Regions from separate parts of the Streptomyces sp. NPDC050625 genome, predicted to be linked through region 1. Evidence: predicted binding sites of a transcription regulator. Region 1 holds the regulator's gene; the other holds the start of a gene.
What was found. The regulator HrcA, encoded in region 1, represses chaperone genes, less so after heat shock. The targets are predictions, from matches to a motif close to TTNGCACTCNGNNNNNCNGAGTGCNAA.
Positions count from the first base shown of each region.

Region 2: the regulator HrcA is predicted to act here: its motif matches at 2,328-2,354, upstream of groES (co-chaperone GroES).

Region 1 is NZ_JBFAIQ010000003.1:125,289-141,087, reverse strand. Features, by position in the region: gene AB0I54_RS08170 (HAMP domain-containing protein) at 1-28, opposite strand, end outside; gene AB0I54_RS08165 (SpoIIE family protein phosphatase) at 131-2,068, shown strand; gene hemW (radical SAM family heme chaperone HemW) at 2,142-3,374, shown strand; gene AB0I54_RS08155 (Uma2 family endonuclease) at 3,474-4,052, shown strand; gene AB0I54_RS08150 (DUF3097 domain-containing protein) at 4,030-4,839, opposite strand; gene AB0I54_RS08145 (MBL fold metallo-hydrolase) at 4,874-5,596, opposite strand; gene hrcA (heat-inducible transcriptional repressor HrcA) at 5,762-6,778, shown strand; gene dnaJ (molecular chaperone DnaJ) at 6,779-7,915, shown strand; gene AB0I54_RS08130 (nitronate monooxygenase) at 8,118-9,206, shown strand; gene AB0I54_RS08125 (16S rRNA (uracil(1498)-N(3))-methyltransferase) at 9,203-9,961, shown strand; gene AB0I54_RS08120 (VOC family protein) at 9,981-10,373, shown strand; gene AB0I54_RS08115 (hypothetical protein) at 10,574-11,083, shown strand; gene AB0I54_RS08110 (S41 family peptidase) at 11,228-14,374, shown strand; gene AB0I54_RS08105 (histidine triad nucleotide-binding protein) at 14,650-15,003, shown strand; gene AB0I54_RS08100 (ribonuclease Z) at 15,010-15,799, shown strand, end outside.
Region 2 is NZ_JBFAIQ010000001.1:157,066-172,864, forward strand. Features, by position in the region: gene AB0I54_RS00820 (methyltransferase domain-containing protein) at 1-383, opposite strand, end outside; gene AB0I54_RS00825 (polysaccharide deacetylase family protein) at 474-1,415, shown strand; gene AB0I54_RS00830 (polysaccharide deacetylase family protein) at 1,412-2,251, shown strand; gene groES (co-chaperone GroES) at 2,501-2,809, shown strand; gene groL (chaperonin GroEL) at 2,932-4,560, shown strand; gene AB0I54_RS00845 (ester cyclase) at 4,620-5,327, opposite strand; gene AB0I54_RS00850 (acyl-CoA carboxylase subunit epsilon) at 5,361-5,567, opposite strand; gene AB0I54_RS00855 (acyl-CoA carboxylase subunit beta) at 5,564-7,183, opposite strand; gene AB0I54_RS00860 (FAD-binding oxidoreductase) at 7,224-8,777, opposite strand; gene AB0I54_RS00865 (YciI family protein) at 8,774-9,103, opposite strand; gene AB0I54_RS00870 (AfsA-related hotdog domain-containing protein) at 9,133-9,921, opposite strand; gene AB0I54_RS00875 (acyl carrier protein) at 9,961-10,239, opposite strand; gene AB0I54_RS00880 (SDR family oxidoreductase) at 10,233-11,030, opposite strand; gene AB0I54_RS00885 (fatty acid--CoA ligase family protein) at 11,027-12,373, opposite strand; gene AB0I54_RS00890 (4'-phosphopantetheinyl transferase superfamily protein) at 12,693-13,355, shown strand; gene AB0I54_RS00895 (HAD-IB family hydrolase) at 13,459-14,253, opposite strand; gene AB0I54_RS00900 (response regulator transcription factor) at 14,262-15,062, opposite strand.

The DNA.
Region 1 (15,799 bases):
GCACACGCGTAGCACTGTTCTCACTCATGGCGGCCCACTTCGGTAACTCGGCGCTTATGGGCGCAGTCAGTCTGTCACTCTGTCCGCATCGACCGAGGCGTATTCGTCCGAACTGCTCCGGGAGCCGTAGATGGGGGCCATACCGACGCAACGGGAGACCATTGCCCGTGGCCGTGGTGCGCCTGTGCATCCGAGCGCGGGGGAGCTCCCGCAGGTACGCACCACCCTGCCCGGAAGCCCCCTCGCCCCGGGCACCGCCCGCGGACTGATGCGCTCGGCCCTCACCGAGTGGACCGAGCTGGGGCTCGTGCGCTGCGAGCAGCTCGCCGACGACGCCATGGTCGCGGTCAGCGAACTCGTCACCAACGCCGTCGTGCACGCGGGCACCGACGTCGAACTCACCTGCCGGCTGGACGACTCCGGGGCGCTCGTCATCGAGGTCTGCGACCACCACCCCTCGCGCGCGCCCCGCGAGCACGGAGGCGAATCGCCGTACGAGACACCGGAGTACGGCCGCGGCCTGCGCCTCGTCGCCACGCTCGCCGAGTCCTGGGGCGTCAGCTACCGCACCGGCGCCAAGACGGTGTGGGCACGGCTGCCCGCCGAGGGGAGCACGGCCGCCGACGAGATCGAGGCGTACGCCGAGGAGCGCGCCCTGGAACGAGGGCTGAAGGTCGCCGAGATCCTGGCGCCCGAACCGCAGCGGGCCGAGCGGGACCGGGACTGGCTCGGCCGTGGCGCCCTGTCCTTCCTCGCCGAGGCCTCCGACCTGCTCGCCGGACAGCTCGACGAGAACCTGGTCGCCGCGCTCACCGGACAGCTGATCGTGCCGCGGCTCGCCGACTGGTGCGCGGTGTGGCTGGAGGACGAGTCGACCGGGCGATGGGGGGCACCCAGCTGGAGCGGAGCCGGAAGCGGGGGAGGCTGGGCGGACGGCATCGGTGCGGCGGGACCACGGCTCGCCCGGGTCTGGCACAGCAGCGAGAACCGCATCGAGGAACTGCGCCGGGCACTGGAGAAGGACCCGCCACGCCCCCGTGACGGGCTGCGGTCCGGGCCCGAGCCGTACCCCTGGCCCGGTGACGCGCTCGGCCCGCAGGGCATCGACGGCACGGCGCTCGCCTACCGGCTGATCGCGGGCGGTCGCCCGCTGGGCACGCTGGTCATCGGGCGGTGCGGGCTGCCGCGCTTCCCGGACGAGATCACCGGACTCGTCGAGGACCTCGGCCGCCGGGTGGCCCTCGCCATCGGCGCCGCCCGCCAGTACGCCCGCCAGGCCACCATCAGCGCCGTCCTGCAGCGCGGGCTGCTGCCCGGCGCGGTCGCCGAGATCCCCGGACTGCGCAGCGCGCTCGTCTACGAGCCGTGCGACAAGGGCGGCCCGAGCGGCGACTTCTACGACCTGTTCCCGGCGGGCGACGGCCGCTGGTGCTTCGCCGTCGGCGATGTACAGGGCAAGGGCCCCGAGGCCGCGGTCGTGATCGGGCTGGCCCGCCCCTGGCTGCGGCTCCTCGCCCGCGAGGGCTATCGCGTCGCCGACGTCCTGGACCGCCTCAACCAGCTCCTCCTCGACGACGCCACGGAGGCCGCCGACGCCGCGGCCCGCGCGCTGGCGGCCGCCGGGGGTCGGCCCATGGCCCCCGGGGACGGCCCGCAGACCCGCTTTCTCTCCCTCCTCTACGGCGAACTCGTCCCCTTCGCCGGCGGTGTCCGCTGCACCCTCGCCTCCGCCGGACACCCGCTGCCGCTGCACCTCGGACCGGACGGGGAGGTGCGCACGGCCACGCAGCCGCAGACCCTCCTCGGGGTCGTCGAGGACGCCACGTACACCAGCGAGACCATCGAGCTGCGCTCCGGCGACAGCCTGCTGTGCGTCACCGACGGGGTGACCGAGCGACGCTCCGGCACGCGCCAGTTCGACGACGGCGACGGGCTCGCGCAGGCGCTGTCCGGCTGCGTGGGGCTGAGCGCCGAGCTGATCGCGGAGCGGATCAGACGGCTGGTGCACGAGTTCGGCGGCGGGGCGCCGGAGGACGATCTGGCGCTGCTGGTGCTACAGGCGGAGTGACCGCTGCGGAGTGACCGCCGTCGTACGGGACAGTCGTCGTACGGGACAGTCGTCGTACGGGACAATGGAGGACATGCCTTCCGCACTCCCCGACGGCGAGCCCGTCCCCGCCGACGGTGCGCTGCCCGCGTCCGCGCTCGCCGGGGCCGCCGACCGGCCCCTCGGCTTCTACCTGCACGTTCCGTACTGCGCGACCCGCTGCGGCTACTGCGACTTCAACACCTACACCGCGACCGAGCTGCGCGGCACGGGCGGCGTCCTCGCCTCCCGCGACAACTACGCGGACACGCTGATCGACGAGATCCGCCTGGCCCGCAAGGTGCTGGGCGACGACCCGCGCGCGGTCCGCACGGTGTTCGTCGGGGGCGGTACGCCGACCCTGCTGGCGGCGGACGACCTCGTACGGATGCTGGGGGCGATCCGCGACGAGTTCTCTCTGGCGGCCGACGCGGAGGTCACGACGGAGGCGAACCCGGAGTCGGTCGACCCGGCCTATCTGGCCGCGCTCCGTGCGGGCGGCTTCAACCGCGTCTCCTTCGGCATGCAGAGCGCGAAGCAGCACGTGCTGCGCGTGCTCGACCGGACGCACACCCCCGGGCGCCCCGAGGCCTGCGTGGCGGAGGCGAGGGCCGCGGGCTTCGAGCATGTGAACCTGGACCTGATCTACGGCACACCCGGCGAGTCGGACGACGACTGGCGGGCGTCCCTGGACGCGGCGATCGGCGCCGGTCCTGACCACGTCAGCGCCTACGCCCTGATCGTCGAGGAGGGCACGCAGCTGGCCCGTCGCATCCGCCGGGGCGAGGTCCCGATGACCGACGACGACGTCCACGCGGACCGCTATCTGATCGCCGAGGAGGCCCTGTCGGCGGCGGGCTTCGACTGGTACGAGGTGTCCAACTGGGCCACCTCGGAATCGGGCCGCTGCCTGCACAACGAGCTGTACTGGCGGGGGGCCGACTGGTGGGGCGCGGGCCCGGGCGCCCACAGCCACGTCGGAGGCGTCCGCTGGTGGAACGTGAAGCACCCGGGGGCGTACGCGGCGGCCCTGGCGTCGGGCCGGACACCGGGCGCGGGCCGGGAGCTGCTGTCGGACGAGGACCGCCGGGTGGAGCGGATCCTGCTGGAGCTGCGGCTGCGGGAGGGGGTGCCGCTGGCGCTGCTGCGCGAGGAGGGGCTCGCGGCTTCGCGCCGGGCACTGGCGGACGGGCTGCTGCAGGAGGGGTCGTACGAGGAGGGGCGGGCGGTGCTGACGTTGCGGGGGAGGCTGCTGGCGGATGCGGTGGTCAGGGACTTGGTGGACTGATCACTCGGGCGAGTGAATCCCCCCGGAACGCCGGTTCGGTCCTTAACCTGGTTCGTAGGCTGCCGCCAAAAGGACGCGGCGGATGTGGAGGCCACGGAGATGACCGCTGTGGACGAACGTGGAATGGCCAAGTACATCGATCAGTTCGAGCCTCCCGAGGGTGTCAAGGCTGAGCTTCTCCGGGGAGTGATCGTGATGATGGCCAGCCCTGACATCGTGCACAACATGATCGTTGCCGAGGTGCAGGACCAGATCCCGCGGCTGCGTTGGTCTCGCCTTCAGACCCAGGATGTCGACATCCTCGATGAGACAAGTGAGCCGGTACCGGATCTGGTCGTCGTGGAGCGCGACCTCCTACCCTCTTCGGGACGACCGCTGCCGTGTCAGCTGATCACGATGGTCGTGGAGGTCGTCTCCAAGTCCAGCGTCCACCAGGACTACGTGGTCAAACGCTCGATCTACGCCGCCGGGAGGATCCCCGCCTACCTCATCCTCGACCCGATCATGGCGCACTGTGTCTTGCTGACGAAGCCTGCGGGCCAGGGTGAGGACGCCGACTACCTCAGCCAGGAGATCATCAAGTTCGGCGATCAAGTCCCGTTGGAGGCTCTGGGGCTCGAACTGGACACCAGCGAATTCGGAACCTTCCCGGACGTCAGGCCTCACCGCTACCCGTGACGAAGTCGATCAGCTCCTCCACCCGGCCCAGCAACTCCGGCTCCAGGTCCTTGTAGGACCGCACCCGCGACAGAATCCCCTGCCAAGCCGCCCCCGTGTTCTCCGGCCAGCCCAGCGCCCGGCACACGCCCGTCTTCCAGTCCTGGCCGTGCGGGACGCGCGGCCAGCCCGTGATCCCCAGGGACGCCGGCTTCACCGCCTCCCAGATGTCGATGTACGGGTGGCCGACCACCAGCGCGTGCTCGCTCGTCACCGACTCGGCGATCCGCCACTCCTTCGTACCCGGCACCAAGTGGTCCACGAGGACCCCGAGCCGCGCGTCCGGGCCCGGGGCGAAGTCCGTGACGATCGACGGCAGGTCGTCGACGCCCTCCAGGTACTCCACGACCACGCCCTCGACGCGCAGGTCGTCGCCCCACACCTTCTCGACCAGCTCCGCGTCGTGCCGGCCCTCGACGTAGATGCGGCCGGCGCGGGCGACACGCGCGCGTGCGCCGGGGACGGCGACCGAGCCGGAAGCGGTACGGGTGGGACGTACCGGCGCTGTCGAAGGCCGCACCAGCGTCACCACCCTGCCCTCCAGCAGGAAGCCGCGCGGCTCCAGTGGGAACACCCGGTGCTTGCCGAAGCGGTCCTCCAGCGTCACCGTGCCCGCCTCGCAGCGGATCACCGCGCCGCAGAAACCGGTGCCGGGCTCCTCCACCACCAGACCGGGGTCCGCCGGGACCTCCGGGACCGGCACGGGCTTCTTCCAGGGCGGGGTCAGGTCCGGCGAGTACTGGCGCATTCGGATGACGATAGGAGAACCGCCGTACCCCCGCTCACGACACGCCGAAACGCGCCGCCAGCTCGTCGCGCTGCCGTCGGACGAAGCCCGCGTCGACCACCGCTCCGTGACCGGGGACGTACAGCGCGTCCTCACCGCCGAGGGCGAGCAGCCGGTCGAGGGCCGCGGGCCACCGCGACGGTACGGCGTCGGGGCCGGCCTGGGGCTCGCCGGACTCCTCGACGAGGTCGCCGCAGAACACCACCTCGGGGTCGCCCGGAACCAGGACCGCGAGGTCATGGGCGGTGTGGCCCGGGCCGACGTTCGCCAGCAGCACCTGGCGGCCTCCGCCCAGGTCCAGCGTCCACTCGCCGGAGACCGGATGACGGGGCAGGACGAGGGCATCGGCCGCTTCCTCCGCCTCCCGGGCGGGCAGCCCGTTGCGGATCGCGTCCCGGCGGAGTTCCTCCCGCTCGTACGCGAACACCGCGTCCGTGCCGACCGCGGCGAACACCTCCGCGCCCGCGAACGCCGCCGCGCCGAAGACATGGTCGAAGTGGGGGTGGGTGAGCGCGAGATGGGTCACACGGTGACCGGCGAGCCGCTGCGCCCGCGCGCGCAACCACGCGCCCTCCCCGAGGCTCGACCCGGCGTCCACCACCAGCGCCGTACCCTCACCGAGAACCAGCCCCGCCGTGCAGTCCCAGCCAGGCAGCCGGCATCTGCCCACCCCGGCGGCCACCCGCTCCCACCCCAGCTCTTCCCAAGTCACCGTCATACGGCGACGCTATCCGTGACGGCCACCACGGGCGCGAAGGCGCATGACCGGCCTTGCCCGGGGCGTACCCCACCGCCGTACACTGGGCCGGGGAACTCTGGCACTCGGGCGAGCAGAGTGCCAGGCAGGGCGTCAAGATCACGACATTTCTGGAGGTGTGCGCGAATGCTGAGCGAACGCAGGCTCCAAGTGTTGCGCGCCATCGTCCAGGACTATGTCGGCACGGAGGAGCCGGTCGGCTCCAAGGCGCTGACCGAGCGGCACAACCTCGGTGTGTCCCCGGCCACCGTCCGCAATGACATGGCGGCCCTGGAGGACGAGGGCTTCATCGCCCAGCCGCACACCAGCGCGGGGCGGATCCCGACGGACAAGGGCTACCGGCTGTTCGTCGACAAACTCGCCGGCGTCAAGCCGATGAGCGCCCCCGAACGGCGGGCGATCCAGAACTTCCTCGACGGCGCCGTCGACCTGGACGACGTCGTGGCACGCACGGTCCGGCTGCTCGCCCAGCTCACCCGGCAGGTCGCCGTCGTGCAGTACCCCTCCCTGATCCGCTCGACCGTGCGGCACGTGGAGCTGCTGGCGCTCGCGCCCGCGCGGGTGATGCTCGTGCTGATCACGGACACCGGCCGGGTCGAGCAGCGGATGGTCGACTGCCCGGCACCCTTCGGGGAATCGTCCCTGGCGGATCTGCGGGCGCGGTTGAACAGCCGGGTCGCGGGCCGTCGTTTCACGGACGTGCCCCAGCTGGTCGAGGACCTGCCGGACGCCTTCGAGGTCGAGGACCGAGGCACGGTCTCGACGGTGCTCTCCACCCTGCTGGAGACGCTCGTCGAGGAGAACGAGGAGCGGCTGATGATCGGCGGCACCGCCAATCTGACCCGCTTCGGACATGACTTTCCCCTTACGATCAGGCCCGTCCTGGAGGCACTGGAGGAGCAGGTCGTGCTCCTCAAGCTCCTCGGCGAGGCCAAGGATCCGGGTGTGACCGTGCGCATCGGGCACGAGATCGCCCATGAGGGACTCAACTCCACGTCCGTCGTGTCGGTCGGTTACGGTTCGGGCGGCGAGGCAGTCGCCAAGCTCGGCGTGGTCGGACCGACCCGCATGGATTACCCGGGAACGATGGGAGCGGTACGCGCAGTGGCACGTTACGTCGGACAGATCCTGGCGGAGTCGTAAGTGGCCACGGACTACTACGCCGTTCTCGGCGTGCGTCGCGACGCGTCGCAGGAAGAGATCAAGAAGGCCTTCCGCCGGCTCGCGCGCGAGCTGCACCCGGACGTGAACCCGGATCCGAAGACCCAGGAGCGGTTCAAGGAGATCAACGCCGCTTACGAGGTGCTGTCGGACCCGCAGAAGAAGCAGGTCTACGACCTCGGCGGCGACCCGCTCTCGCAGGCCGGCGGGGCCGGTGCGGGCGGCTTCGGGGCCGGTGGCTTCGGCAACTTCTCGGACATCATGGACGCGTTCTTCGGCACGGCGTCGCAGCGCGGGCCGCGCTCGCGTACGCGCCGGGGCCAGGACGCGATGATCCGTATCGAGGTCGAGCTGGACGAGGCGGCCTTCGGTACGACGAAGGACATCCAGGTCGACACGGCCGTCGTCTGCAACACCTGCAACGGCGAAGGCGCCGCGCCGGGCACCACCGCCCAGACGTGTGACATGTGCCGCGGCCGCGGTGAGGTGTCGCAGGTGACCCGGTCCTTCCTGGGCCAGGTCATGACGTCCCGCCCGTGCCCCCAGTGCCAGGGCTTCGGCACCGTGGTCCCCACCCCGTGCCCGGAGTGCGCCGGCGACGGCCGCGTGCGGTCCCGGCGCACGCTCACGGTCAAGATCCCGGCCGGTGTCGACAACGGCACGCGCATCCAGCTCGCCGGCGAGGGCGAGGTCGGCCCCGGCGGCGGTCCCGCCGGTGACCTGTACGTCGAGATCCACGAGCTGCCGCACGCCATGTTCCAGCGGCGCGGCGACGACCTGCACTGCACGGTCACGATCCCGATGACGGCGGCGGCGCTCGGCACCAAGGTCCCGCTGGAGACCCTGGACGGCCTCGAAGAGGTCGACATCCGCCCGGGCACCCAGTCCGGCCAGTCGATCCCGCTGCACGGCCGGGGCGTCACGCATCTGCGGGGCGGCGGCCGGGGCGACCTCGTGGTCCACGTCGAGGTCCAGACCCCGACCAAGCTGGACCCCGAGCAGGAGCGGGTGCTGCGCGAGCTGGCCAAGCTGCGCGGCGAGGAACGGCCCCAGGGCCAGTTCCAGCCGGGTCAGCAGGGGCTGTTCTCTCGGCTGAAGGATGCGTTCAACGGTCGCTGACCGGGCGGCCGGGGGTTCCGGGGGTTGGCCCCCGGGATGACACAGTCAGCCGGGTCAGCAGGGGTTGTTCTCGCGGCTGAAGGACGCCTTCAACGGTCGCTGACCGGGCAGCGTGCGGTCGCTGATCCGGCCGTATGCCAATGGCGTATGCCAAGGGAAGGCCGGATTCGGACTTGATCGGAGGACGTGACAACATGCCGTCATGTCCTCCGCACTGACCGATCTCTTCCCTCATCCGATCGTGCAGGCCCCCATGGCGGGCGGGGTCTCCGTCCCGCAGCTCGCGGCTGCCGTGTCCGATGCGGGCGGTCTTGGATTCCTCGCCGCCGGGTACAAGACCGCCGACGGCCTGTACCAGGAGATCAAGCAGCTGCGCGGACTCACCAACCGCCCCTTCGGCGTGAACCTCTTCATGCCGCATCCGGAATACGCCGACCCGTCGGCCGTGGAGGTCTACGCCCACCAGCTGGCCGGCGAGGCCGCCTGGTACGAGGTCGAGCTCGGCGACCCGGACAGCGGCCGCGACGACGGTTACGACGTCAAGCTCGCCGTGCTCCTCGACAACCCGGTGCCGGTGGTCTCCTTCCACTTCGGCGTCCCCACCAGCGAGGTGCTGGAGTCCTTCCGCCGCGCGGGCACACTCACCCTGGTCACCGCGACCACCGCCGAGGAGGCCCTCGCCGTGCAGCGGGCCGGCGCCGACGCGGTGATCGCGCAGGGCGTGGAGGCCGGCGGACACCAGGGCACCCACCGCGACATCCCGGAGAACGACTGCGCGGGCATCGGACTGCTCTCCCTCGTCGCGCAGATCCGCGAGACCGTGGACCTCCCGATCGTCGCGGCAGGCGGCATCATGCGCGGCAGTCAGATCGCCGCCGCCCTCGCGGCGGGCGCGAGCGCGGCCCAGCTCGGCACCGCGTTCCTCGCGACCCCCGAGTCCGGCGCGAACGCCCTGCACAAGCGGGCGCTGACCAACCCGCTCTTCGCCCGTACGGAGCTGACCCGCGCGTTCTCCGGCCGGCCGGCCCGCGCCCTGGTCAACCGCTTCATGCGCGAGCACGGACCGTACGCCCCCGCCGCCTACCCGGAGGTCCACCATCTGACCTCGCCGCTGCGCAAGGCGGCCGCCCAGGCCGGTGACGCGCAGGGCATGGCGCTGTGGGCGGGCCAGGGGCACAGGATGGCCCGGGAACTGCCCGCCGGGCAGCTGGTGGAGGTTCTGGCAGCCGAACTCGCCGCGGCCAGGACAGCGTTGTCGGCTCTTTCGCAGGCTGGAGGTGACGCCCGATGACCGCTCCGGTGTTCGTGCTCGACCCCCTGGAGCTTCCGGACTTCTGTGGAGGGGAATTCGTCCTCGACGGCCCCGAGGGACGCCACGCGGTGTCCGTCAAGCGGCTGCGGCCCGGTGAGGACGTCATCCTCACCGACGGCCGCGGACGCTGGATGGAGGGGGTCGTCAAGGCCACCGAGGGCAAGGACCGTCTCGTCCTCATGGACCTGGAGTCCGTCATCGAGGAGCCCCAGGAGCAGCCCCGTATCACCGTCGTCCAGGCCCTGCCCAAGGGCGACCGCGGTGAGGTCGCCGTCGAGACCATGACCGAGGTCGGCGTCGACGCGATCGTGCCCTGGCAGGCCGCCCGCTGCATCACCCAGTGGAAGGGCGAGCGTGGGCTCAAGGCGCTCGGCAAGTGGCGGGCCACCGCCCGTGAGGCCGGCAAGCAGTCCCGCCGGGTCCGCTTCCCCGAGGTCGCGGACGCGGCGACGACCAAGCAGGTTGCCGCACTTCTCGCCAAAGCCGACTTCGCCGCCGTGCTCCACTCCGACTTCGAGCACCATAGTGAACCGCTCGCCACCGCCGAACTCCCCGCCGAGGGCGAGATCGTGCTGGTCGTGGGGCCCGAAGGGGGCGTCTCCCGGGAGGAGTTGACGCTCTTCGAGGAGGCCGGAGCCAAGGCGTACGTGCTGGGGCGTACGGTGCTGCGTACATCGACCGCCGGGACCGCCGCGGCGGCCCTCCTGCTGGGCCGTACCGGCCGCTGGTCCTGACACCAGGGGGAGAGACACCGTGGAACTCGCACAGGTCCGGCTGCTCGTCACCGACTTCGCCGCCTGCTACCGCTTCTACGCGGAAGTCCTCGGCCTCAAGCCCCAGTCCGGCGCCACCGCGGGCCCGTACGAGAAGTTCAGCCCGCACTCCGGCTCCGCCGGGATCGCGCTCCAGGACCGCTCGATGATGGCCTCGGTGCTGGGCGAACTGGGCGAGACGGCCACCGGACACCGCTCCCTGGTGGTCCTGCGCGTCGACGACCTCGACGCCTACTGCGCCGACATCACCTCCCGCGGAGCCGTCCTGATCCACGGCCCGGCCCCCATGACCGACCGTATGCGCGTCGCCCACCTCAAGGACCCGGAGGGCAACCTGGTGGAACTCCAGGAGTGGCTGCTGCTGCGCGGCTGACCACCACGGCGGGGTACAAGCCTGCGGTCGCTGCGCATCCGCTCGGGCCGGGCGAGCCGAATGCCACTCGACGGTGGCGTGCGCGAACACTTGAGTGGCCGTTTGTGCTCTTCCGCAGCGCCGGTGTCGGTGGGAGGCTGCCCTCCATGGGGGTATTGAGGAGGATTTGGCGTAGGCCGCGCGGGACGCGGGTGGTGGCCGTGGCAGGGCTCGCGGTGGTGGCCGTGGGCGGAGCCGTGGCCTGCCAGCCGGGTGATCTGAGCACGGCGTCGGTGGCGTACACCACCGACAGGACCGCGACCGCGGAGCTGGAACGCCGGCACGTCGACGTGCGCTGGCTCACCTGCACGGGCAACTACGGCAACAAGGGCTACACGCCCGGGAAGACGCCCTCGCCCAGCGAGTCGACCGTCGTCTCCGTCGACTGCCAGGGACAGACGAAGGACGGACGGAAGATCACCGTCACCGGCAAGGTCACCAAGGCCGTCGACGGCGCGTGCGTGCGCGGGGACCTCGTCGCCAAGGTCGGCGGCAAGGAGTGGTTCCATGTCAAGGGACTCGGCAACTGCAAGGCCAGGCCCGGACCGACGTACGCCCCGCCCGTCACCTACCGGCCCTCGGGCGGACAGCAGCCCGGCCCCACCGTCACCGTCACCCGGACCATCTGGTGCAAGGGCGACCCGACCTGCTGGCCCGTCGAGGGCAAGTGATCGGAAAGGGATTCACCGACTCCGCCCGCTGCATATGGTGATCGGGTGACTGAGTCCACATCGACGGGTTCGGCGGGTTCGACACGATCGACAGGATCGGCCGGATCGGCCGCGTATTTCCGATTTCCCCATGTGCAAGGCGACTTGGTCGCCTTCACCGCCGAGGACGACGTCTGGCTCGCGCCCCTCGACGGCGGCCGGGCCTGGCGCGTCGGCGCCGACAACGTGCCGGTGTCCCATCCGCGCATCTCGCCCGACGGTACGACCGTCGCCTGGACCTCGACCCGGGACGGCGCCCCCGAGGCACACATCGCCCCGGTCACCGGCGGCCCCGCCAAGCGGCTCACGCACTGGGGCAGTTGGCGGACCCAGGTGCGCGGCTGGACCCCCGACGGACAGGTCCTCGCGCTCACCACCCACGGCCAGTCCAGCCTGCGCCGCTCCTGGGCGCACGCCGTCCCGCTCGACGGCGGACCGGCCACCGCCCTGCCGTACGGCCCCGTCGGCGACGTCGCCTTCGGGCCGCGCACCGTGCTGCTGTCCGCGCCGATGGGCCGCGAGGCCGCCTGGTGGAAGCGGTACCGGGGCGGTACGGCGGGCAAGTTGTGGATCGACGCGGAGGGCACGGGCGAGTTCGCACGGCTGCATGAGGAGCTGGACGGGAACCTGGAATACCCGCTGTGGGTGGGGGACCGGATCGCCTTCCTGTCCGACCACGAGGGCACCGGTGCGCTCTACTCCTCCCTCGCCGACGGCTCCGGGCTGCGGCGGCACACCCCGCTCGACGGCTTCTACGCCCGGCACGCCGCCACCGACGGCAGCCGGGTCGTCTACTCCAGCGCCGGTGAACTGTGGCTGCTCGACGACCTGGAGAGCGCCGAGCCACGCAGGCTGGACATACGGCTGGGCGGGCCGCGCGTCGACCTGCAGCCGTACCCGGTGGACGCGTCCCGCTGGTTCGGGGCCGCGTCCCCCGACCACGGCGCGCGCGGCAGCGCCGTCTCCGTGCGCGGCGCGATCCACTGGATCACCCACCGCTCCGGTCCCGCCCGCGCACTGGCGGCCAAGCCCGGCGTACGGGCCCGGCTGCCGCGCGCCTTCCGCGCCGACGGCGAGGAATGGGTGGTGTGGGTGACCGACGCCGAGGGCGACGACGCCCTGGAGTTCGCCCCGGCGACCGGACTCGCGCCCGGCGCGATCCCCAGACGGCTCGCCGCGGGACAGCTCGGCCGGGTCCTGGAGCTGGCCATGGCGCCCGACGGCAGCCGGGCCGCCGTCGCCGCGCACGACGGGCGGCTGCTGCTCGTCGAACGGGAGACCGGCGAGGTGCGCGAGGTCGACCGCAGCGCCGACGGCGAGGTGTCCGGGCTGGCCTTCTCACCCGACTCCGCCTGGCTCGCCTGGTCGCACCCCGGCCCGCGCCCCCTGTCTCAGCTCAAGCTCGCCCACACCACCGACCTGTCGGTCACCGAGGCGACCCCGCTGCGCTTCCAGGACTACGCCCCCGCCTTCACCCTCGACGGCAAGCACCTCGCCTTCCTGTCCAACCGCTCCTTCGACCCGGTCTACGACGAGCACGTCTTCGACCTGGCCTTCGTCGTCGGCGACCGCCCCCACCTGATCACCCTCGCCGCGACCACACCGTCCCCGTTCGGCCCGCAGCGGCACGGCCGCCCCTTCGAGACGCCCGACAAGGACGAGACCCCCGACAGCGAGGGCACCCCGACCACCCGCGTCGACCTCGAAGGACTCGCCGAACGGGTCGTCCCCTTCCCGGTCGAGGCCGCCCGCTACTCCAATCTGCGCGCGGCCAAGGACGGCGTGCTGTGGCTGCGCCACCCGGTGCAGGGCGTCCTGGGCGCCTCCCGGGCCACCCCCGACGCCCCCGAGCCCAAGACCGAGCTGGAGCGCTACGACCTCGCCCAGCGGCGCAACGAGCATCTCGCCGCCGACGCCGACCACTTCGAGGTGAGCGGCGACGGCAAGCGCGTCCTGCTGTGGAGCGACGGCCGGCTCCGGGTCGTACCCAGCGACCGGCGCGCCGCCCACGACGACGACGGCGACACCAGCGTCACGGTCGACCTCGCCCGGGTACGGCAGAGCGTCGACCCGGCCGCCGAGTGGCGCCAGATGTACGACGAGGCCGGGCGCATCATGCGCGACCACTTCTGGCGGCCCGATCTGAGCGGGGTGGACTGGGACGGCGTCCTCGACCGCTACCGCCCGCTGCTCGGCCGTATCGCCACCCATGACGACCTCGTCGACCTGCTGTGGGAGGTGCAGGGCGAACTCGGCACCTCGCACGCGTACGTCCAGCCGCGCGGCGGATACGGCGACGGGGCCCGGCAGGGCCTGCTCGGCGCCGACATCTCCCGCCACCCGGACGGCAGTTGGCGCATCGACCGGATCCTGCCCTCGGAGACCTCCGACCCCGAGGCGCACTCCCCGCTCGCCGCACCCGGCGTCGCCGTGCGCGCCGGGGACGCGATCGTCGCCGTGGCCGGCCACCCGGTCGACCCGGTGACCGGGCCGGGGCCGCTGCTGGTCGGTACGGCGGGACAGCCGGTCGAGCTCACCATCTCGCCGTCGGGCGGCGGCGAGCTGCGGCACGCGGTCGTGGTCCCCGTCGCCGACGAGGAGCCGCTGCGCTACCACGACTGGGTCACCGGCCGGCGCGCCTACGTCCACGAGCGCTCCGGGGGCCGGCTCGGCTATCTGCACGTGCCCGACATGCAGGCCCCCGGCTGGGCCCAGATCCACCGTGACCTGCGCGTCGAGGTGGCCCGCGAGGGACTCGTCGTCGACGTCCGGGAGAACCGGGGCGGCCACACCTCCCAGCTCGTCGTGGAGAAGCTGGCCCGGCGGATCGTCGGCTGGGTCCTGCCGCGCGGTCTGCGGCCCTACAGCTACCCCCAGGACGCGCCCCGGGGACCGGTCGTCGCCGTCGCCAACGAGTTCTCCGGCTCCGACGGCGACATCGTCAACGCGGCGATCCGCGCCCTCGGTATCGGCCCGGTGGTCGGCACCCGCACCTGGGGCGGTGTGATCGGCATCGACAGCCGCTACCACCTGGTCGACGGCACGCTGATCACCCAGCCCAAGTACGCGTTCTGGCTGGAGGGCTACGGCTGGGGAGTGGAGAACCACGGGGTGGACCCGGACGTGGAGGTGGTCCAGCGGCCGCAGGACTGGGCGGCCGGCAGGGACCCTCAGCTGGACGAGGCGATCCGCCTGGCGCTGGCGGCACTGGAGGAGCGGCCGGCCAGGACCCCGCCGGGCCTGCCCGGCTGAGGCCGCGCGCCAAGCCGGGACTTCGAAGTCGGGCGGTGCGGGGGCCGACGGCCGGCCGGCCGCAGTCGTCACGCCGGTCGTCGATCGGCGGATCCGGGCCGGCACCGACGGCGTCTGCCAGGCCGCGCCGGGGCCGCCGGTGGCCCGGAGCCGCCACTTGCCGGCCGTGGACCCCCGTCCGACTTCGAAGACCCGCCAGGCCACGGACGACCCGTCGGCCGGCGACGATACGATGCCCCCCGGTACCGCGACCGCCGAACCCCGGAGGGAACCGCATGGCAGGGGAGCCGCAGGACGACTGCCTGTTCTGCAAGATCGTCGAAGGGCACATCCCGGCGACGATCGTCCGTGAGACGGAGACGACCGTCGCCTTCCGGGACATCAACCCCCAGGCGCCCACCCACGTCCTGGTGATCCCCAGGGTGCACTACAAGAACGCGGCCGAGCTCGCCGCGGCCGAACCGGCCATCGCCGCGGACATACTGCGCGAGGCCCAGATGGTCGCCGACGAGGACAAGCTGGAGAGCTACCGCGTCGTCTTCAACACCGGCAGCGGCGCAGGGCAGACCGTCTGGCACGCCCACGCGCACGTCCTCGGCGGCCGCGGCATGCACTGGCCCCCCGGATAAGTCACCGTGTCCGTACGTGAATTGGTGGTCCTCGGCACCGCCAGCCAGGTCCCGACCCGGCACCGCAACCACAACGGCTATCTGCTGCGCTGGGACGGCGAGGGCATCCTGTTCGACCCCGGCGAGGGCACGCAGCGCCAGATGCTGCGTGCCGGGGTCGCCGCGCACGACCTCAACCGGATCTGCGTCACCCACTTCCACGGGGACCACTCGCTGGGCCTGGCCGGTGTCATCCAGCGGATCAACCTCGACAAGGTGCCGCACCCGGTCACCGCCCACTACCCGCGCTCCGGGCAGCGCTTCTTCGCCCGGCTGCGGTACGCGACCGCCTACCGGGAGACGGTCGAGCTCACCGAGGCGCCGGTGGACGCCGACGGGCAGCTCGCGGTGACCCCGTCGTACACGCTTCACGCCCGCAAGCTGTCCCATCCCGTCGAGTCCTACGGCTACCGGCTCGTCGAGCCCGACGGCCGCCGCATGCTGCCCGAGCGGCTCGCCGAGCACGGGATCAAGGGGCCGGACGTCGGCCGGATCCAGCGCGAGGGCGTCCTCGGGAGCGTGCGCCTCGACGACGTCAGCGAGGTGCGGCGCGGGCAGCGGTTCGCGTTCGTCATGGACACGAGGCTCTGCGACAGGGTGCATGCGCTCGCCGAGGACTGCGACATGCTCGTCATCGAGTCCACCTTCCTCGACGAGGACCTGGAACTCGCCGTCGAGCACGGCCATCTGACGGCCGGCCAGGCGGCGGGCGTGGCCCGGGACGCGGGTGTGCGGCACCTCGTGCTCACCCACTTCA
Region 2 (15,799 bases), on a different contig from region 1:
CGGTCCACCGCGAGCACCCGGATCCCGGCGCGCGCGAGGGCGAGCGCGTCGCCGCCGATGCCGCAGCACAGGTCGGCGACGGAGGTCACCCCCAGCTCGCGCAGGCGTCCCGCCCGGTACGCCGCCACGCTCGTCCGGGTGGACTGCTCGACCCCGTTGGGCGTGAAGAACATCCGCTCGGCGTCCTCGGCCCCGAACTTCGCCGCCGCCCGCTGCCGCAGCCGGGCCTGGCCGAGGGCCGCCGACACCAGGTCCGCCGGGTGCTCGCGGCGCAGCCGGGTGGCGACGGCGAGTTCGTCGGCGGGGGCCGTGCCGCGGACCTCGTCGAGGAGGGCGCGGCCCTCGGGGGTGAGCAGGGAGCGGAAGGGGAGGAGGTCGTTCACCGGGTCATTGTGGGCCAGTCGGTGGATGGCGCGCCTCCGGCGGCGGTGCCTGCCCCGGTTCGGGGCCGGGGCCTGCGAGGATCCGGCACCATGCGAGCAGTCGTACAAAATGACAAAAATAGGGCCCTGAAGAGGGCTGGTATCCGTGCGGGCGTCGCCGCGCTCGCCGTCGCCGCCGGCGTCTGCGGTGTCTCCGGCTGTTCGGGGTCGGGCCCGGACTCCGGTGTACGTCCCGCCCCGGGCCAGCAGAGGCTTCAGGCACCCCCCGCACGCGCCCTGGACTCCTACGCCACCCGTCTGAAGGCCGACCGCGCCGCCCTCGCGGCCGCCGCGCGGCACTGGGGCCTGGACCAGGTCCCCCTGATGCCTCCGCCGCCCCCGGCCCGCAAACCGCGGATCACCGCCCGCGCGGGCTTCGAGGTCGACGGCCAGGAGGAGGAGAAGCTGCCGCCGGTCTTCACCACGATCCCCACCAAGCAGAAGGTCGTCTTCCTCACCATCGACGACGGCGCCGAGAAGGACCCGGCGTTCCTGCGCATGATGAGCGACCTGAAGGTCCCGTACACCGCCTTCCTCAGCAACTACCTGATCAAGGACGACTACGCGTACTTCCGGCAGATGCAGGACGAGGGCGTCACCCTCAACAACCACACCCTGCACCACCCGTATCTGCCCGGGCTGTCCTACGAGGAGCAGAAGAACGAGATCTGCGGCATGCAGGGCGTGATGGAGAAGTGGTTCGGCAAGACCCCCACCGTCTTCCGCCCGCCCTACGGCAACTACAACGGCGACACCCTGCGCGCCGCCAAGTCCTGCGGCATCAAGTACGCGCCGATCTGGGACGAGGAGGTCTTCGTCGACCACTGGGAGTACCGCGAGGACGACAAGAGCCTGCACCCCGGCGACATCGTGCTCACCCACTTCCGGGGCCGTGACGACTGGGACGGCACGATGGTCGACGACATGCGCCGGTTCCTGAACAAGGTCACCCGCGAGGGGTACGCGGTGGCACGCCTGGAGGACTACCTGTGAAGCGGCCGAGGGGGCGGCGGCGGTGCCGGGCACTGACGGCGGCCGTGCTCGCCTCGGCCGTCCTGCTTCCCGCGAGCGGCTGCGCCCAGTCGGTCGACCCCATCGAACGGCTGGGCAAGAAGGCGGCCGCGCGGGTACGGCCGCACGGCCCGGACGGGGAGCAGGCCTACCGTCGCTGGGGCCTGGGATCGCCGCTCTCCCCGGCCCCGACGCCCACGGTGCGTCCCCTGGGGCGGCACACGAACGGCCGTTCCCTGCCTCCCGTGGTCGACCGTGTCCGCACCCGCGACCGGGTCGTCTTCCTCACCTACGGCGACGGTGCCGAGAAGGACTCCCGGTTCGCCGACATGGTCCGCGAACTGCGGCTCCCGGTCAGCGTGTTCCTCACCGACCGCGCCGCCGGACCGGGGTACGCCCGGCTCGCCCGCCTCCAGTCGGCGGGCGCCGGCGTCCAGAACCACACCCTCGGCCGCACCTCGCTGCGCGGGCTGCCATACGCCGGCCAGCGCGCCGAGATCTGCGGCCAGCAGGACAAGCTCAAGTCCCGCTTCGGCCTCCGCCCCCGCCTCTTCCGCCCGCCCCACGGCGCCTACGACAGGACGACCCTGCGCGCGGCCGACGACTGCGGTGTCTCGGCGGTGGTCCTCTGGCGTGCCGAGACGACCGCCGACGGCATCACGTACACCCACGGCCCCGAACACCTCCGCCCGGGCGACATCGTCAACGTGGCCCCGGACGACACCACGCCCCCCACCCTCTGCGACCGCACGGCCCGCGTACTGCGCCGCGCCCAGTCCCGCGGCCTGACGGTGGGGCGCCTGGAGGACTATCTGTGAGGCGCCGCCGGCGGCGGCCGTGACTTCACCTCAGGCGTACGCCGACAGCGGAACCACGGCCGACGCGCCGCGGGCATTGGCACTCCGCTTGACCGAGTGCTAATCCCGGTCATAGTCTCGGCCCTGGCACTCCCCCCTGGAGAGTGCCAACAACGCGACGGGCAGGTCCGGCACCCGCGACGACGGATCCACCTGGTCGCCACCTCAGACAGTTAACCCCGTGAGATCTCCGAAGGGGGAGGTCGGATCGTGACGACCGCCAGCTCCAAGGTTGCCATCAAGCCGCTTGAGGACCGCATCGTGGTCCAGCCGCTCGACGCCGAGCAGACCACGGCTTCGGGCCTGGTCATTCCGGACACCGCCAAGGAGAAGCCCCAGGAGGGCGTCGTCCTGGCCGTGGGCCCGGGCCGCTTCGAGGACGGCAAGCGCGTCGAGCTCGACGTCAAGGTCGGCGACGTCGTGCTCTACAGCAAGTACGGCGGCACCGAGGTGAAGTACAACGGCGAGGAGTACCTCGTCCTCTCGGCTCGCGACGTGCTCGCGATCGTCGAGAAGTAGTTCACCCGAAAGCACATTTCGTTGCTTTGAGCTGCGCCCTTGGCCCCCGCGACCCATAGGAAGCCGGGCGTCGGGGGCGCAGTTTTCGTTCATCCAAGATTTCCGAGAGGGCTCACGCTGTCATGGCGAAGATCCTGAAGTTCGACGAGGACGCCCGTCGCGCCCTTGAGCGCGGCGTCAACAAGCTTGCCGACACGGTCAAGGTGACGATCGGCCCCAAGGGCCGCAACGTCGTCATCGACAAGAAGTTCGGCGCCCCCACCATCACCAACGACGGCGTCACCATCGCCCGCGAGGTCGAGGTCGAGGACCCGTACGAGAACCTCGGCGCCCAGCTGGTGAAGGAGGTGGCCACCAAGACCAACGACATCGCTGGTGACGGCACCACCACCGCCACCGTGCTGGCCCAGGCGCTCGTCCGCGAGGGCCTGAAGAACGTCGCCGCGGGCGCCTCCCCGGCCGCCCTGAAGAAGGGCATCGACGCCGCCGTCGCCGCCGTCGCCGAGGACCTCCTCGCTTCGGCCCGCCCGATCGACGAGAAGTCCGACATCGCCGCCGTCGCCGCGCTGTCCGCCCAGGACCAGCAGGTCGGCGAGCTCATCGCCGAGGCGATGGACAAGGTCGGCAAGGACGGTGTCATCACCGTCGAGGAGTCCAACACCTTCGGTCTGGAGCTGGACTTCACCGAGGGCATGGCCTTCGACAAGGGCTACCTGTCGCCGTACTTCGTGACGGACCAGGAGCGCATGGAGGCCGTCCTCGACGACCCGTACATCCTGATCACCCAGGGCAAGATCGGCGCCATCGCCGACCTGCTGCCGCTGCTGGAGAAGGTCATCCAGGCCGGTGCCTCCAAGCCGCTGCTGATCATCGCCGAGGACGTCGAGGGCGAGGCCCTGTCGACCCTGGTCGTCAACAAGATCCGCGGCACCTTCAACGCCACCGCCGTGAAGGCCCCCGGCTTCGGCGACCGCCGCAAGGCGATGCTGCAGGACATGGCGATCCTCACCGGTGCCACCGTCATCTCCGAGGAGGTCGGCCTCAAGCTCGACCAGGTCGGTCTGGACGTGCTCGGCTCCGCCCGCCGCGTCACCGTCACCAAGGACGACACCACGATCGTCGACGGTGCCGGCAAGACCGAGGACGTGCACGGCCGCGTCGCGCAGATCAAGGCCGAGATCGAGAACACCGACTCCGACTGGGACCGCGAGAAGCTCCAGGAGCGCCTCGCGAAGCTGGCCGGCGGCGTGTGCGTGATCAAGGTCGGCGCCGCCACCGAGGTGGAGCTGAAGGAGAAGAAGCACCGTCTGGAGGACGCCATCTCCGCGACCCGCGCCGCGGTCGAGGAGGGCATCGTCTCCGGTGGTGGCTCCGCGCTGGTCCACGCCGTCAAGGTCCTGGACGACAACCTCGGCAAGACGGGCGACGAGGCCACCGGTGTCTCCGTGGTCCGCAAGGCCGCCGTCGAGCCGCTGCGCTGGATCGCGGAGAACGCGGGCCTCGAGGGCTACGTCATCGTCTCCAAGGTCGCCGAGCTGGAGAAGGGCAACGGCTACAACGCCGCCACCGGCGAGTACGGCGACCTGGTCAAGGCCGGCGTCATCGACCCGGTGAAGGTCACCCGCTCCGCCCTGGAGAACGCCGCCTCCATCGCCTCCCTGCTGCTCACGACCGAGACCCTGGTCGTCGAGAAGAAGGAAGAGGAGCCGGCCGAGGCGGGTCACGGCCACGGCCACGGCCACGCCCACTGAGCGACACGCTCCTGAGCCAGGGCCCGGCACTCCCCGCGGAGTGCCGGGCCCTGCGCTGTCTACTGCTCCAACTGGTCGAGGGCGCCCAGCTGTTGCATCAGCCCCAGCTGGTCGTGCTGCCACCAGGTCTCGGCGATCTTGCCGTTGTCGCCGAACCGGAACAGCGTCATCCCGGTCATGGCGACCTGCCTGCCGGTGGGGGCGATCCCCAGGAAGTCGCCCTTGTGCGTGGCGTTCCAGGTCCACCGCGCACAGGCCCGGTCGCCCTGGGCGAGCACGTCCTCGACCGTGAAGGTGAAGTCGAAGGCGTCCCGCCACATCCGGTACTCGCTGAGGGCGTTGTCCAGCCCGATCGTGTTCTGCGGATTGATCGGGTCGTGGCTGTGGATGTCCTCGTCGAGCAGGTCGTTGAGCGGCGGCAGCTCGCCCGCGGTGGCGAGCGTGTCGAGGAACCGCCGCACGGTGCCCTCGTACAACTGCTGGTCCCGTACGACGTCCAGATCCGTGAACGTAGGCATCTCGTCGCACAACGCGACCAACTCCTGGAAGATCCGGCCGGTCTCCGGGAGGTTGGAGTTCCGCATCGCGTCCTCGTACGTCGGGAACTCCACCACTTCGACGACGTGCGACGCGTCCGAACGGTCCTTGCCGACCACCGCGTGCGTCGCCGTCCGCTTGCCCCTGGTCTGCTCGACCCAGTCGTCCATCAGCCGGTTCATCTCGTCCAGCCGGCTGGTCCTGCACTCGATGAGCTGTACGAACGTCATGGCGCTGCCTCCGGCCCCCCTGGTCCGGTTCCGTCACGCCCCATTTTCCCACCGAAGCGGCGCGATGCCCTGCGTGCGGCCCGCGCGGGCCCAGGCGGCGGGGCGGACGACGTCGGCGGGCCGGTCCCCCACGCGCTGGTTCACCAGGCTGTGCAGGACGACCAGGACGGCGGCGATCTCCTCGGGCGTCGGCTCGCCGGACAGGACCCGGATGCCGTCGATGCCGTCGGCGCCGCTCATGCCGGCTGGTTCCCGTGCTTGCGGTGCGGCAGCTGCGCGCTCTTCGTGCGCAGCATCCGCAGCCCCGAGGCGAGGACGGCCCGGGTGGACTGCGGGGCGATGACGTCGTCGACGAGCCCGCGCTCGGCGGCGTAGTACGGGTGCATCAGTGCCTCGCGGTACTCGGCCACGCGCCGGGTCCGGGTCGCCTCCGGATCGTCGGCCGCGGCGATCTCACGGCGGAAGATGACGTTCGCGGCGCCCTCCGCGCCCATCACGGCGATCTCGTTGGCGGGCCACGCGTACGACAGGTCCGCGCCGATGGAGCGCGAGTCCATGACGATGTACGCCCCGCCGTAGGCCTTGCGCACGATCACCTGGATCCGGGGGACGGTCGCGTTGCAGTACGCGTAAAGCAGCTTGGCGCCGTGCCGGATGATGCCACCGTGCTCCTGGTCCACGCCGGGCAGGAAACCGGGCACGTCGACCAGCGACACCACCGGGATGTTGAAGGCGTCGCACAACTGTACGAAGCGTGCGGCCTTTTCGCTGGCATGGATGTCGAGCACCCCGGCCAGCACCAGCGGCTGGTTGGCCACGATGCCGACCGGGCGGCCCTCGATGCGGCCGAGCGCGCAGATGACGTTGCCCGCCCAGCGCTCCTGGACCTCGAGGAACTCGCCCTCGTCCACCACCTCCTCGACCACCCGGTGCATGTCGTACGGCTGGGCCGGGTCCGCGGGCACGATGTCCAGCAGTTCGGCGCAGGACCGGTCGGCCGGGTCGTCGCAGGGCACCTCGGGCGGTGTCTCGGTGCTGTTCCGGGGGAGCAGGGAGAGCAGATAGCGGACCTCTTCGAGGCAGGTCCGCTCGTCGTCGTACGCGAAGTGCGCGACACCCGACGTCTCGGCGTGCACGTCCGCGCCGCCGAGCCCGTTCTGGGTGACCTGCTCGCCGGTGACGGCCTGGATGACGTCGGGGCCGGTGATGAACATCTGGGACGTCTCGCGGACCATGAAGACGAAGTCGGTCAGGGCGGGCGAGTAGGCGGCGCCACCCGCGCACGGCCCGAGCATCACACTGATCTGCGGGATGACACCCGACGCCTTCGTGTTGCGCTGGAAGATGCCGCCGTAGCCCGCGAGCGCGGTGACGCCCTCCTGGATACGGGCGCCCGCGCCGTCGTTGAGCGACACCAGGGGAGCGCCCGCCGCGATGGCCATGTCCATGATCTTGTGGATCTTCTGCGCGTGCGCCTCGCCCAGCGCGCCGCCGAATATCCGGAAGTCGTGCGCGTACACGAAGACCGTACGGCCGTGGACCGTGCCCCAGCCGCCGATCACGCCGTCCGTGTGCGGACGCCTCTCCTCCATGCCGAAGCCGGTCGCCCGATGCCGGCGCAGCGGCTCCAGTTCGCTGAACGTGCCCGGGTCCAGCAGGAGTTCGATGCGTTCCCGGGCCGTCAGCTTGCCCTTGGCGTGCTGCCGTTCGGTGGCGGCGGCGTCACCCGCGACCACGCCCGCGCGCAGTCCGTCCAGTTCGGCGGTACGGGCCCGCAGCGACGGCGGGGCGGACGGGGCCGCGAACTCCTCCTCGAGCTCGGCCAGTTGGCTATTGCTCAGGGTCTGTATGGACATGGTCGGTCTCCTTTCGGTACGGGTCTCGGGTGCTACCGGGTCACAGGCGCAGGCCGCGGTAGCGGCGGGGCCAGATGCCGTGGGCGCCGGGGGCCAGCACGCCTGCCGGGTCGAGCGCGTCCTTGACCCGCTCGCCGAGCCGCCGGAGCGCATGCCCGTGGAAGGCGTAGGTCTCCGCGACCTTGTCCATCAGGGCCGGGTGTGCGTGCCGTACGCCCAGCCCGGCCGCCGCCGCGTCCGCCACCAGGCGTTCGCACAAGGTCAGGGTGCGGGCCCGGTCGTCCGGGTCGCGGATGTCGAACACGACGGGCACATGGTGGTGCAGCACCCGCCGGCCCACCACGAACGAGCCCAGATAGTCCTTTTGGGCCGTCCGGACGAGCCCGCGCACCCGCGCGTACTGTGCCAGGGCCTCCGCACCGGTGCCCGGCAGCACGGGCGTGACGGGGAGATGCCCGCCGTGCTTCAGCCAGCCGTCGGCCGCGTCGCCCCACAGGCCGGGCGTGTCACGCCCGTCGTCCGGCTCGCCGAGCCTGCAGCGCACCCCGGGGATCGGCGCCAGCGCCGTGCGCACGGCGGCCCATTGGGCGTGCACGACGGGACGGCTGCCGGCCACGGCGCCGTACGCGTTCCAGCGGCCGAGCCGCAGATCGGCCATGACGGAGGCGAGGGCGCTGTCGGGCACGGGGCCCGGAGCGCCGGGGAGGGTGTCGCGGCACCGGCCCGCGGCGGCCGCGTCCAGCAGCAGGCCGCGCACGGTGGGCGACTCGGTGAGCGTGCCGTCGGCGCGCAGCGTCCGCAGGGCGTCGACGAGCGGGCCGAGGTCCTCCGCCCGTGGCACGGAGACGGTGAAGGTACGGCGGTACGGCGGCGCGAGGCGGAGCCGGACGCCGAGTTTGGTGACGATCCCCAGGTTCGGCGGCGCGAACATCGTGTCGAAGGAGGGGCCGAAACCGTAGGGCCACAGATGGGCGCAGCGCGAGGCGCGCAGGCCGCCCATCCCGGTGCGCACCAGGTCGCCGTCCGGCAGCACCACCTCCATCCCGCACCACAGCGCGGGCTCGTCCTCGTAGGGGGTGAGTCCGCCGGTGGCCAGGGCGTGACCGACGACGCTGTCCCAGCCCAGACCCACCGGATCGACCCGGTACGGCAGCCCGCGTGCGGCGAGGTGGGCGGCGAGGTCGACGAAGGTGACGCCCGGCTCGACGACGGCGTACCCGAAGGTCTCGTCGACCTCCAGCACCCGGTTCATCCGGCCGAGGTCGAGGACGACGGCGCCGGGCAGCCGGGGGGCCGCGCCGCCGAGCCCGGTGTTGCGGCCGGGCAGGGCGGGCGCGAGCGGCACCCCGAAGGTCCTGGCGACGTCCAGCACGCGCCGAACGTCGTCGACCGAGGCGGCCAGCAGGGCCGCGCTGGGGACGAAGTGCCCGGGGCCGAGGACCGGCTGCGGGTCGTCGTAGCCGACGAGGGCGATGTCCTCGTCGGTCAGTACCCGGGAGTCGCCGAGCACCGCGCGGAACGCGGTGAGCGCCTCGGCGAACTCCCGGGGCCCGACGCCGTGCGGGAGCCGGGGACGGCCGCTCACGGATGTCACGGCCGTCCTTCCGTGGTCCGGGCGGCCTCCTCCGTGAGCCGCACGGGGGAGCGCTGCGAGGGGGTGAACGCCTGGATGTCGATGCGTTCCCAGACGCCCGAGACGGCGAACGGGTCGGCGAAGGCGTACTCCTCCACCTGCTCCCGGTTCGCGGCCTCGACCACGATCAGACTGCCGACCGCGGTGGTGCCGTCGGTGTCGACCAGGGGCCCGTAAAGCACCGGTCGCACCGGCGTGGCCCGCAGCCGGGCCGAGTGCGCCGGCCGCTGGGCCGCCCGCAGTTCGGCGGTGCCCGGTGCGTCGAGGCAGTGGATCGCCCACAGCATCTGTCTCTCCTCGGGTCGTGGGGGCGTACTCAGGCCGCCTGGTCGCCGCTCATCGCCGGTCCGGCCTGGTCACGCAGCCGGGTCAGCTCCGCGACCACGGCCTGACGGGCCGCGATCTTCTCCTGCTTGACGCTGAACGGCTCCGGGATCACCCGGTATTCGGCGTCGATCACGCTGGCGAGCGTGTCGCCGTGGTGGATCGAGATCCGGCACTTGAAGACCGGCCCCACCGGGGTGCGGGTCAGCTCCAGCAGCTCGTACTGCAGCGTCGCGGCGAGCGGGAAGACGAAGCTGTGGAACGTGGAGCCGACCGAGCCGATGACGAACCGGGTGCGGTCGGGGCCGGTGACGTAGAACTGCTCGGTGACCACCGTCCAGAACTGCCGGGCGGCCTCCAGGAGCGTGATGGCCGGTATGTGCTGGCCGGTGAGGTGGTCCGCCAGGACCTCGACGCGCTGGTCGAGCACGAGGTCGGCGGCGAAGCGGTTCTCTCCGATCTGGCCGACCGGCCCGATCAGTACGTTCTTGGCGTCGTGCTTGTGGGTGAGCCGCTGCCGGGCCCGCTCGGGCACCCCGGGCTTGGCGACCGTGACCGCCGGCGCGTACCGGTCGGCCAGGGTGCGTATCTCCGCCAACTCCTCGTCGCTCAGGCCCTGTCCGATGCCGACCGCCAGGCTTTCCGGTACGTCGCCGGAGCGCAGCCGGGCCAGCAGGTCGGAGACGGGGACGGTGCCGCGGTTGGCGAGGAAGTCCTCGAAGCGGTCGCCGACGGCGATGACGGCATCGGGCGACATGGACTGTGCCGTGGATCGTGACATGGGTCGGTCCCTCCGGTCGTGGTGGTGGGCGGTCCGGGCTCAGGCGGTGGCCGCGGCCAGGTTCGCCAGCGTCTCGATGTAGGCGTCGGTCAGCGCGCCCACCGTCCGCACGTCGGAGATCACGTAGTCCTCCTCGAACGGGTCGGCGCCGAACTCCGTCTCCAGCTGGATGATCAGCCGGGCCAGCAGCAGCGAGTTGAGCCCGATCCGGGCCAGCGGCTCGTCCCCGGTGAGCAGGAGCACGGGCTTGCCGGCCTCCTTCAGCAGGGCGTTGATCTGCTCGTGGACGGTCGCGGTGATGTCGGTCGTGGTCAGCATGTGATTCCTCCGTCGACGACGATGGTCTGCCCCGTGATGAACGAGGCGTCCGGTGAGATGAGGTAGAGGACGGCGTCGGCGATCTCATGGATGTCGCCGAGCCGGCCGAGCGGCGTGCGCCGCTGGATGCGTTCCCGGTTCCGCTCCGTGACGTCGGACGTCATGTCGCTGTCGAAGAAGCCGGGGACGATCGAGTTGACCCGGATGTCGAAGGCGCCGAGCTCCCGGGCGAGGCTCCGGCTGAATCCGTCGAGCCCCGCCTTGGTGGCGGAGTAGACGGCGACACCGCGGTAGCCGCGGATGGCGTTGATGGACGAGACGTTGAGGATCTGGCCGCCGCCCTGCTTCGTCATCGAGCGGGCGCAGGCGTGCGCGAGCGTGATCGGGGCGACCAGGTTGGCGGCGATCAGTGTCGAGGTCTGTTTCGCGGACGTGGTCAGGAACAGCTCCTGGTGCAGCACCGCCGCGTTGTTGATCAGCAGGTCCACTCGACCGAAGCGGCGTCGCACCGTCCGTACGAACTCGCGCAGCGAGTCGGGCTCGGTGAGGTCGGCGGCCTCCCACAGGAAGCGGTCCTCCGCGGTGACCTGAAGGTCCTTGACGAACTCGTTGGCCGACCTGCTGAACGTCGCCACCCGCCAGCCGTCCACGAGCAGCCGCTCGACCAGGAGCCGGCCGAGTCCCTTGCTGCCGCCGCTGATCACGGCGACGCGGTCGTCGTTCCCGGTGGCGGTGGCGGTGGCGGTGGCGGTCACGGCTCCGGTCCCGGGCGCCGGCTCGTGGGCGCTCATGCCGCGCTCCGGATCTTCTTGTACCGGTCGGAGTGCATGGGCGCGGCGGCGATCTCCACCAGGGCCGGCACCTTGTACGGCTCCAGGCGCTGCGCGCAGAACTCGCGCACCCGGCGCATGACGTCACGCCGGTCCTCCTCCTCGACCAGCTGCACGGTGGCCTTGACCACCATGCCGGTCACCGGGCTGGGCCGGCCGCTGACCGTGGCCTCGGCGATGTTGTCCAGCTGGAGCAGGACGCTCTCGACCTCGCTCGGGTAGACCTTCTCGCCGCCCACGTTGATGATCTCGGAGTTGCGGCCCAGGATCCGCACCCATTCGCCGTCGACCTCGACGACGTCCTGCGTGTTGAAGTAGCCCTCGTCGTCGAAGGGGGCCGGGGCGTTGAGGTAGCCCAGCATCGCCATCTCCGAACGAATCCACAGGACGTTGTCGATGATCTTGTGGTCGAAGCCGGAGTTGCCGAGCTTCACCCACAGCGTGTCGTCACCCCGGGAGCGGGTGGGCAGGATGCCCAGCTCCGACAGGCCGTACGTCTGCTTCAGCCGGACCCCCGGCAGCGCCCGGGCCAGACGGCGCAGGGTCTGCAGGGGCATCGGCTCGGTGCCGTAGGTGACGAGTGAGAGGGAGTCGGTGGCGTGCCGTTCGTGGGCGCCGGAGATCAGCACCATGTTCAGGAAGGTCGGCGTGGTGGGCAGGATCTCCACCCGGTGCGCGGCGATCGCCCCGAACACGGAGTCCGGCGTGCGCTCCGCCACCGTGATCACGGTGCCGCCCTGGCTCAGCGTGTGCAGCAGGGTGTTGACGCCGCCGATGTGGTCCAGGCTGAGGAAGGACAGGATGCGGCCGGGCCGGGTCGGCTCACCGTAGCGGCCGAGCACCTTCTCGAAGTCCAGCACCGAGGCCTTGCTGCGGCCTGTCGTACCGGAGCTGAACAGGACCAGGCCCGGATGCCCGGTGGCGCGCAGTTCCTCGTACAGCTCGTGCGCCGCGCCGCGCCCGGTGCGTTCGGCCCGGTGCTCGCCGCCGCCGGCGTCGACCTCGATCACCACCTCCACCTGTGCGACGTCCAGGAACTCCGCGCGCTTGGCGGCCGGGATCGCACTGAGCGGTACGACGACCGCACCGCGCTCGATCAGCGCGAGCAGGCCGGCGCAGGCCTGCGGGGAGTAGGCGCCCTCCAGCGTGACGACCTCGCCCGCGGCCACCTGGTGGCGGTCGAGGAAGCCGCGCCAGTCGTCGACGAGGCGCAGCAGTTCGTCGTAGCCGTGGGAGCGGCCCTCGAAGACGACGGCCTCGGCATCACCGAAAGTCTTCAACCGGTCCAGGAAAGAATGGGGCATCGGGATCTCCCGTTGTTCGGTCGCATTGTTCTGGTCGTGATTTCTTTGGTTTATTTCGATGGGGAAAATCTAGGGCGGCGTCGTTCCGGGCTTCAATCTGCCTTTTCCGGGACCTCGTCCGGAGTGGCCGACCCGGCGTGGCCGTCCGGGCAGAGCCCCCGGGTATGCCCGGACGGCCATGTAGCGGAAGAGGCATCGCGCACGGCACCATCGGGACAGCGATTTGCTGTCATGACCTTGTCCTGGGATGGCAGTGGCCCGCCGCATTCGGCGGGCCCTTCCTGCGCCTTTTCACGGCGCTTTCCACCCAGGAGAAGAAATGATTCAGCAGATACTTCCGCCTGCCGTCGCCGGTGCCGACACCACGGTCGACCTGCTTGACTCCCCGGTGTTCCCGGAGGAGGAGCCGTATCTGACGGACTCGGTGGAGCACCGTCGTCGCGAGTTCGTCACCACCCGGCGGTGCGCCCGTACGGCGATGACCGCGCTCGGGGTGCCGCCGGCCCCGGTCGGTTCGGGTCCCAAGGGGGAGCCGGAGTGGCCGACCGGGGTGACGGGCAGCATGACCCACTGCGACGGCTACCGGGCGGCCGCCCTCTCGCACAGCCGCGAGTACCACTCCATCGGGATCGACGCCGAGCCCCACGAGCCGCTCGCCGAGGAACTCGTCGCGTACATCACCGGCCCGGACGAACGAGCCCACCTGCGCGAACTGGAGCGCAGCCACCCCGCGGTGCACTGGGCGACCGTGCTGTTCAGCGCCAAGGAGACGGTCTACAAGGCCTGGTACCCGCTGGCCCGGCGGTGGCTCGGCTTCCGCGACGCCCGGCTCACCTTCGACCCGGGCGCCGGAACGTACACGGCACGCCTGCTGGTGCCGGGGCCGGTGGTGGACGGGGACCGCATCGCCTGGTTCACCGGCCACTGGGCGGTACGGGACGGGCTCGTCCTCACCGCGATCGCGGTGCGGCGCGCCCAGTGAGGGACGGGCGACCCGGGAGGTCGTCAGGCAGGCCGGGCGAGGCCGGCAGCGGGTCGGCGGTGCCCTGAAGGGGTGCCGCGAGGCGGTACTTCCGGCGTAGCGCTCAGCGCCGCTCGGCCGCGGTCAGCAGCCGTGTGGGCGAGGCGTCCGGGGGCGGCAGGTGTCCGGGGGTGGCGGGCAGGACGGGCCAGTCGAGCCGCTGGGCGTGTTCGAGCAGCACCCGGTCGCCGCCGACCACCACCGGGTTGCCCACCGCGCCGAGCATGTCCAGGTCGCTGGAGTGATCGCCGTAGCAGCTGCAGTCCGCGGCGACCAGGCCGAGCTCCACGACGGTCTCGCGCACGGCGTCCGCCTTGACCGACCCGATCATCGGCCGTGCGACCTCGCCGGTCAGCCGGCCGTCGGGGTCCAGCAGGGGTTCCGAGCACAGGATGCGGTGCGCACCGAGATCCTCGGCGAGCGGCTCCAGACAGCCCCGGAACGACCCGGAGACCAGGACCAGCAGATGGCCCGCCTTGCGATGCCGGGTGGCCGCGGCCCAGGCCGGGACGACGACGGCGGCGGAGCCTCGGCGGTACTGCTGCCACCACTCCCGCCCGGCCTCCAGCAGGGCCTCGTACGGTACGCCGGCGAAGCGCCGGTAGTAGGACCGGTTGATCTCCGAACGGTGCACACCGGAGGCTGCGGCCCGGTGCACGCCGGCCATGACGGCGTCGTAGCCGCTGCCGTCGTCGCCGTGCCGGGCCAGCCAGAAGCGCAGGAAGTGGAACATGCTCTTCGTGTTGACCAGGGTCTCGTCGACGTCGAAGAAGGCCGCGGCAGCGCTGTTCGGAGCGCTGTGGGCAGTGCGGTGGGGAGTGCGGTGGGGAGTGCTGTCGGGCGTGCTGTCGGGATACATGGAGGGGCTTACCAGCCGTTCGTGAGGGAGGAGGCAACCACCTGGCCGGTGGCCGACGGGACGGGGCGGACGTCGCCGTCCTGGGAGGAGCGGTGCGCGGGGCGGCCCGCGGGGTGCTGCGCCGCCGGGGCGCACAGGCCCTCGCGCAGGGCGCGGACCGTTGCCAGCGTGCGGTTGGGGCAGTTCAGCTTGGCGAGGATGCTGGCGACGAGACGCTTCACACCGTGCTCCGAGATGAGCAGCCGGCGGGCGATCTGCTTGTTGCTGAGGCCCTCGACGAGATGTCCGAGCGCCTCACGCTCCCGCGGTGTCAGCCGGGGCGGCGCCGGGGCCGTCTGCGGTGCGCCGCGTCCGCGCCCAGCGAGCTGGAGCAGATCGCGGGTGAGCGCGGCCGGTATGTGGACCTCGTCCTCGCCCATCGCGGTGAGCACCTTGTGCAGGTCCTCGATCTGAAGGCCGTCCGAGCAGAGCAGCGACGCGCCCGACAGGGACGCCACCCGGTCCAGGTCCACGGAGTCCAGGTCGGGCAGGAGCAGCAGCACGCGCATTCCGTAGGCGGCCACGCGGTGCAGTACGGAGTCGGGGTCCAGGTCCGTGCCCTCGGGGGCCACGATCAGCAGGTCGGTCGCCGGGTCACGCACGGCGTCCACGGCGGACGTGAGGTCGGCGAAGGGACGGCAGGCGGCGACCTCGCGGAGGGACCTCAGCATGCCTTCGAGTCCGTAGCGCTGCAGATCGTCGCGGATGGAGAGAACGATGTTCAAGGGCTGGGCGGCGACTGCCTCGAGAGCAGCGCGGTGCGGTGACATGGTGGCCTTACCTCCATGGGTCCTCTGGGTCCTCGGCGGTGCCCCCCCGTGGGCCTTCCATGCCGCAGACGCTAGAGCCGCCGGGGCCCGCGCAGGGGGCCAGTGCCTCCAAGACGGGGGGCGGGCGGACCGAAAGTGGTAGGGGGATGCCTCGGTCGAGGGCCCCGGAGCCCGGTGCCGGCCCGCGGGCTCCTGTGCCCCGAGCACAGACGGGCACAAGGCAGGCGCAGCCCGCCCGCGAGCAGCGCAACGACAGCTCGGGCGCCGGGGCGCGGCGTGCGTGGCGTGGCCGCCGGGCGATTCCAGCGTGGGAAGCGGCGGACCTGTGCCCAGCCTGGGGTGATGTCGGGCGGGGATGTGCGAGGAGGGGGGAGGGGCTGCCTGGCTGTGCAGGGGCGGTGGACCGGCGCCCGGCCCCGGATCCCGGCCGACGGCAGGCATCCGGTCGCGATGGCACGGTACGGCTTCCACCGGCATCCTGGCCCGCTGCAGGAGGATGACGGTCCCGTGCCGGGGCGGGTGGGTCCCGTATCGGATTCGGGCCTGCTGCGGGAGGGCGTCGGTCCTGTGCCGGGGCGGGTGGGTCCCGTATCGGATTCGGGCCTGCTGTGGGAGGGCGTCGGTCCTGTGCCGGGGCGGGTGGGTCCCGTATCGGATTCGGGCCTGCTGTGGGAGGGCGTCGGTCCTGTGCCGGGGCGGTGGGTCCGTACTGGATTCGGGCCCGCTGCAGGAGGATG